2 regions of the Polaromonas potterensis genome follow, and region 2 is predicted to be linked to the other one. Evidence: predicted binding sites of a transcription regulator. Region 2 holds the regulator's gene; the other holds the start of a gene.
The links. The regulator LexA, encoded in region 2, represses DNA repair genes until DNA is damaged. The targets are predictions, from matches to a motif close to ACTGTATNNNNATACAGT.
Positions count from the first base shown of each region.

Region 1: a site for LexA is predicted at 1,525-1,542, ahead of imuA (translesion DNA synthesis-associated protein ImuA). Genes of this name have one in related genera too.

Region 1 is NZ_JAWQLX010000010.1:74,489-77,894, reverse strand. Features, by position in the region: gene R6254_RS17495 (DNA polymerase Y subunit UmuC family protein) at 1-739, opposite strand, end outside; gene imuA (translesion DNA synthesis-associated protein ImuA) at 699-1,502, opposite strand; gene R6254_RS17485 (sulfite exporter TauE/SafE family protein) at 1,618-2,340, opposite strand; gene R6254_RS17480 (disulfide bond formation protein B) at 2,429-2,935, opposite strand; gene R6254_RS17475 (hypothetical protein) at 3,233-3,406, shown strand, end outside.
Region 2 is NZ_JAWQLX010000002.1:113,429-116,834, reverse strand. Features, by position in the region: gene R6254_RS03675 (D-2-hydroxyacid dehydrogenase family protein) at 1-539, opposite strand, end outside; gene R6254_RS03670 (hypothetical protein) at 695-889, opposite strand; gene lexA (transcriptional repressor LexA) at 1,256-1,948, opposite strand; gene R6254_RS03660 (asparaginase) at 2,061-3,032, shown strand; gene adk (adenylate kinase) at 3,088-3,406, opposite strand, start outside.

The DNA of each region.
Region 1 (3,406 bases), on a different contig from region 2:
CCAGCTCGCCGGTGGGCGCCACATCGCGTCGTTTGTCCAGGTGCCAGCTCAGCCTGAGCGCGCTCAGCCCGCTTTGTCGGCCCAGCAGCCAGGCCTGCAGCTTGAGCAGCAGGCGCTCAACACCGGCCATCAGCGCCGGCCCGTGGCTGACGAAGGCATTCAGTTCGAGCTTGTCTTCAAACTGTTCGGGCAATACCTGCCAGGGGTAGTCGTCGGGCCCGCTGCCGCGGGCGCGGTCCAGCGCGTCGAGCAGCTCGGCGCCAAAGCGCCTGGCCACACCGTCACGCGGCAGGCGCAACAAGTCATCCCAGGTGCGGCAACCTATACGCTCCAGCACGCCCAGGTGCGGGCGCGCGGCCGTGAGTGTGTGCATGGGCAGGTCCGCCACACGTGGCCGGCTTGCGCCGCCCTGACTACTTGACTGGCGCAGCCGCCCCAACGCTATCAAAGAAGTAGCGCCTTGCGCCCGATCGATATGGGCTAGAACCCTATTTGACTCAAAAAAATCAAGCAAGCACTGCTCCAGCAAGTGCATCAACCGCGCCAGGCCGCCAAACAGGCGCAGGCTGCCGGTCACGTCCAGCAACACGGCTTCGTCCACCAGCGCCACACGCGGCGTCCAGCCCAGCGCGATGCTGGCCACCGCCTGCTGCACGGCGGCGGCGTCCCACATCACGGGCTGTATGGCTTGTGCCGGCTCAGTGGTGATCGAGGTGTGTAATGCGATCCAGCAACGCATGGGCGGGACTTGGCAAGGACGTGGCAGAAAACGATGGCAGCCACACGGGCGCCAACTCTTCGCGCTGACGGCGTGTGCGCTCGCGGCTGGCGGCCAGCAACGCCGACAGCCGGGCCGGCCGCGTGTCCAGCAACACCGGTGCGGCCAGCGGCGGGCCACGGCGTTTGAGCACATGGACCCGCAAATTGCCGGCCTCGTTGACCGTGCCCTCCAGCAGCAGGCGCAGCGGCGCGGGCGAAGACTCGTGCTGCGCACGCGGCGTCCGGAAGGCAAACAGCAATTTGTGGTGCGCATGCGCGGCAATCTGCAGACGGCGCAAATGGGCGCTGCGCACATCCGGCAGCCAGGCCAGCACGGCGGCCACGTCGGCGCATTGCAAAGCCTCGCGTGTGGCCCAGAGCAAGGTCGGCGCGTCCCTGCCCTGCACACCCAACAGGCGCTGCATATTGAGCTGGCGCGCACCCAGCGCCGGGCCAAAAGGCAGGTAAGGCGCACCCACCAGCACCAGCCATTTTGCGGGCGCCTGCGCCTGGAGGGCGGCCAGTGTCGGCGCGATCAAACCCCATTCCTGCTGGCCCGCCTGTGGCTGAAGCACTTCGACCAGCGCGCCCTGCGGCCAGCCGCCACCGGGCAAGACCGCGTTCAGCGCGGCATAACCCGTGGGAATGGTCTGCAGGCTGGCGCTGCCCAGCTCGCCGGCGCGCCACACCTGGGTGTGGACGAAGTCCGGCAAGACGCGGCGGGCAAAAGTCGGGGAAAACATGGGGCGCAAGCTGAATCAAATAACTGTATTTATATACAGTATATTACTGGATTCAAGCTGCGGGGCCAATACCCCTTGCAACGGCGCAGACGTGGCACGCCGGACCCGGTGTGTCTTAGCGCAACGCCGTCCACAACATGGTCAGGCCCGAAGCCAGCAGCAAGGCGTCCATCAGCAAACGGAATTTTTCAGGGTCCAGGCTGAGCACAAACCGCTTGGCGATAAAAGAGCCCGCCGTCAGCGAGCAACCAATGATCAGGCCCTGGACGATCGCCTCCAGCGGCAAGGCGCCATAACTGCGGAAAACCAGGCTTTTGCTGACATAAACGACGAGCGAAGCCATCGCCTCGGTCCCCAGGAACGCGCCCTTCACCAGCCCATAAGCCAGGAAAAACGGCGCATTGACCGGCCCGGTGGACACCACAATGCCGGTCAGGAAGCCAATCACCGCACCCACCACCGCAAAATGCCAGAGCTTGAGCCTGAAGTTGCGCGCGGCCAGCCAGCGGCGCAGCGGGATCATGGCGATAAAAAACACCGCCAGCACCGCCTCCACGATACGCGGCGGCAACACCAGCAACGTGCGGGCGCCCAGGGCGGCGGCGGGAATGCCGGTCAGCGCATAAGCGCCCACCACGCGCCAGTCCACCTCGCGCCACCAGACCGCCACCCGCGAGACATTGGCCATGATCGCCGCCACCGCCATGATGGGCACTGCCTCGCGCGGGCCAAAGGCAATCACCAGCACCGGCATCAGCATGATGCTGGAGCCAAAACCAACAATGCCGCTGATGGTGCCCGCGATCAGGCCAACGGTGAGGACAAGCAGGTAGGTCATGCGGTGTTATTCGTTTTTATGCCCGGCATGGCTGGGGCGGTGGCCCGCAAGCCGGTCTCCCGGCAGTATCGACGAAGTCGCCGCTGCTTTAGCGCTTGCGGGCTTGCCGCAACATCAGCGTCAGCATGACCAGCCCAATCGCCACAAAACAGACAAAGGACCAGTTGGCAATCGAGCCACCCAGAAACGTCCAGTCGATCGCGGCGCAGTCACCGCTGCCCTTGAAGATCATGGGAATCGCGCGCTTGAGCGGAAAGGTCTCGATCATGCCGTAGAAGTCACGGCCGCAAGAAGAGATTTCAGGCGGGTACCACTGCAAAAAACTCTGGCGCGCGGCAACAAAAGCGCCAAAACCGGCCACCAGCAGCGTCACGAAAGAACCGGTGATGAGCAAGCCCTTTTTATAGGAGAACGCCGTCAGGCCAGACACCAACGCCACCACGATCAAGGCATAACGCTGCACGATACACATGGGACAAGGCTCCAGGCCCACCACATGCTGCAAATAGAGGCCAAAAGCCAGCATGGCCACACAGGCCACAGCCACCAGCGCCAGCACGCGGCGCGGTGCCGCTTCGAAATACTTTAAAAACATCACGTTCCTTTTTGATCGATGTACGAATTGTCCGATGGTTCGTGGGGTTTGGCCGGGATAAGTTCCGCGAGTGAGAACTCATTGACGATTTTTCGGCTGTACGGCTCTCGGTACGTAGTGGATACAGTACCAGTTTGGGAGGGGCGTCGAAGAGCCGCCTCATGGCCAAGCCCGAGAACACTGATATAAGTCAAGGGACTACAAAAGCAAAGGGAAATTCGAAAATGAGCATTCAACCATGTTATCCCGCCGGTTTACGGCCCATACCGCGTTAGCCAGAGACACAAGAGTTCGCTCATGCGCAAGTGGATATCACCGGCTGTGCTCGATTGGGAACCCGACGTTTCGTCCGGAATTCGAAGTGATCCCGAACGAGTACGGCGTCCTCACGCAATCCTTTCTCACAGCGAGAACGTACTCTCAAAAAGCGAATCAGAATTCTCAGTTGCCGACTCAATTCTTAGCCTGAAG
Region 2 (3,406 bases):
ACCCGCATGCCAAAAGCCCGGCCATAACCGGCCACAATCTGGCCGATCTTGCCGTAGCTCCAGATGCCCAGGACCTTGCCCTTGAGCACAGAACCTATGCCGAAGTTGGGTGGCATGGAGGCGTTTTTCAGGCCGGCTTGTTGCCAGGCACCATGTTTGAGGTGCGACACATAGTGCGGAATGCGTCGCATGGCGGCCATGATCAACGCCCAGGTCAGCTCGGCCGGCGCCGTGGGCGAGCCGCCACCTTCGGACACAACGATACCGCGTTCGGTGCAGGCGCCGACATCCACATGGCTGCCCAAACGTCCGGTTTGCGCAATCATCTTGAGCTTGGGCAATTTTTCGATCAGTTGGCGATGCAGATGGGTTCGCTCGCGGGTCAGCACAACCACATCGGCGTCTTTGAGTCGTACGGAAAGCTGGCCTATGCCTTTGACGGTGTTGGTGTAGACCTTGGCCTGGTAAGCATCGAGTTTGGCGGCACAGGAGAGTTTGCGCACCGCGTCCTGGTAGTCGTCAAGGATCACAATATTCATGCCGATATTGTGCCTGCAAGTTTTACCGCTACGAGGCGGCGCGCCAGCAAGATGTACCTGAACGCAACCGGAAAAACCAGAAGGCAGGCGGTTGAACGCATGGGCGAGAGGCCTTCTGCGCCACGCCTTGCGGCAAAAGTTTTCCTGGTGTTTGCTCAGGCAGCTTGCGCGGCAGCTTCTCGTTGGGCCATGCGGTCCAGCTCGGCGCAAACATCCGCCATGCGACCTGAAATCACCATGCGCCCAGCGCAGGCCGGATGGATGCCGGCGTCCAGCTCGCGCACAATTTTCAGGCGGCGCGGGGACGTGGTTTTAGCCACGGTTTGGCAAGGTTTTTGGCCGGTAGCCATTGAAGGATGAACGCTACCAGCTATATTTTTGATAGCGGACTGCGTATGACCCGAGGAACAACGCCGCAACGCGGGGACCGGGGCAAACACAGGCGACAACGTAGCCGGCGGCGCAGGCACCCAGAAGGCGGCCAATGCCTGGAAAGGGGCGAACAAGGCCGACAGCCGCGATGAACGTGAAAAACTGGCGATTCCCATGAGAACTCCTAAAGTTAGAGGTTTACACAGGCAGGATTACAGGAACAAACCATCCGCAGCACCAGGGTGTTGGCCAATCGACTTGGCCAAACGCCCGCCACCTGTCGCGCGGAAATGAGGTGGACGGTCCGTGGAGCAGGGCCGTCCGGCATGACGCCTAGGCGTGGACTAGACCAGCATGGTGTTTCGAATCAGGCCAACGGCCAGGCCTTCCAGTTCGAAGGGCTCGCCGGGCTCCACCACGATGGTTTTGAAATCAGGGTTTTCGGGCAGCAACTCGATCAGGTTTTTAGTGCGGCGAAAGCGCTTGACGGTGACTTCATCACCGAGGCGGGCCACCACGATTTGCCCATTTTTGGCTTCTTTGGTTTGCTGCACGGCCAGCAGGTCGCCGTCCATGATGCCGGCATCCCGCATGCTCATGCCGCGCACCTTGAGCAGGTAATCGGGCTTGCTCTGGAAGAGGCTACTTTCGAAATGGTAGGTACGGTCCACATGCTCTTGCGCGAGAATGGGGCTGCCAGCGGCAACCCGTCCCACCAGCGGCAGGACGAGTTGGGCCAGGCTTTGCAAGGGCAGGGAAAACTGTTTGATGCGGGACTCGTGGATGGAGCGCAAGGTGTCGCTGCGTAAACGTATACCGCGCGAGGTGCCGCTGACCAGCTCGATCACCCCTTTGCGGGCCAGGGCCTGCAGATGTTCTTCGGCGGCGTTGGCGGATTTGAAGCCCAGCTCGTTGGCGATTTCGGCGCGTGTGGGTGGCGCACCGGTGCGAGCAATGGCGCTCTGGATCAGCTCCAGGATTTGCTGCTGGCGTGCGGTGAGTTTGGGCGTTTCCGAAAAATCTGCGAGGCTGCTCATGGCGATGGCTCCTTGGGGTAGGCAGTGGATCAAACCAGGGGATCAAACGTTGAGAACCGTTGAGGGCTGTTTTAATATCCAGTAGCTGTATTTTTATCCAGTTTTTAAAGGAATGCAAGTGTCTGCTGTTTTGACGACTAAAAAGATGGTGATCCTGGGCACGGGCGGCACGATTGCCGGCACGGCGACCACGGCCGCGGATCACACGGGTTACACCGCCGCGCAGCTGGGCATCGAACAACTGGTCGCAGCCATCCCGGCGCTGGCAGGCAGTCCTTTCGAGCTGCGGACCGAACAGGTGGCCCAGATTGACAGCAAGGACATGTCTTTTTCCGTGTGGCGCGATCTGGCCGGCCGCGTCAACCACTGGCTGGCGCAGCCCGAGGTGCAAGGCATCGTCATCACACACGGCACCGACACGCTGGAAGAAACCGCCTATTTTCTGCAGGCCTTGCTCCATCCCGCCAAGCCGGTGGTCTTGACCTGCGCCATGCGCCCGGCCACGGCGCTGGTGCCGGACGGCCCGCAAAACCTGGTTGATGCCGTGGCGGTGGCGGCACACCCTGGCGCGCGCGGCGTGCTGGCCGTGTGTGCGGGTGTGATTCACAGCGCGCTGGATGTGCAGAAGGTGCACCCGTACCGGCTCGACGCCTTCAGATCCGGGGATGCCGGGCCGCTGGGCTATGTCGAGGAGGGGCGCTTACGTTTGATGAGAAATTGGCCTCTAACCCCCGTGGATCATGCGCAAGCAGCTATTGAAAGCATAGCGACGCTGCCGAATGACGCGGCCTGGCCACGTGTCGAGATCGTGATGAATTACGCGGGCGCCAGCGCCGCGGTGGTCCAGGCGCTGCTGGCCAGCGGGGTGCAAGGCCTGGTGGTGGCAGGTACCGGCAACGGCACCTTGCACCATGCCCTGGAAGCGGCTTTGCACCAGGCGCAGGCGGCGGGCATTCCGGTGCTGCGCGCCACGCGCTGCCTGGAGGGCCGGGTCTTGCCCAAGCCGGGTGAGGCCATCCCGGATTCACAAGGCCTGAGTCCGGTCAAGGCCCGGGTGGCGCTGATCTTGTCCTTGCTGGGCTAACGCTCATGAAAAAAGGCCGTCAGTCGACGGCCTTTTTGATGGAGACAGTGCGGTCTCAGGTCGACAAGGCTGCGAAGGCCCGGGCCGTGATTTCATCCACGCCGCCCATGCCGCTGATGGCACGGTACTGGGGTGCCGCATCGGGCGCAGCCTTGGCCCAGCTCGAGTAATACTCGACCAGCGGACGGGTTTGCGCGCTGTAGACCTCGAGTCGTTTGCGCACGGTTTCTTCCTTGTCGTCTTCGCGCTGGATCAGTGGCTCGCCGGTGACGTCGTCCTGGCCTTCAACCTTGGGCGGGTTGAACTTGACGTGGTAGGTACGGCCCGAGGCGGGGTGCGAGCGGCGGCCGCTCATGCGTTCGATGATGGCTTCA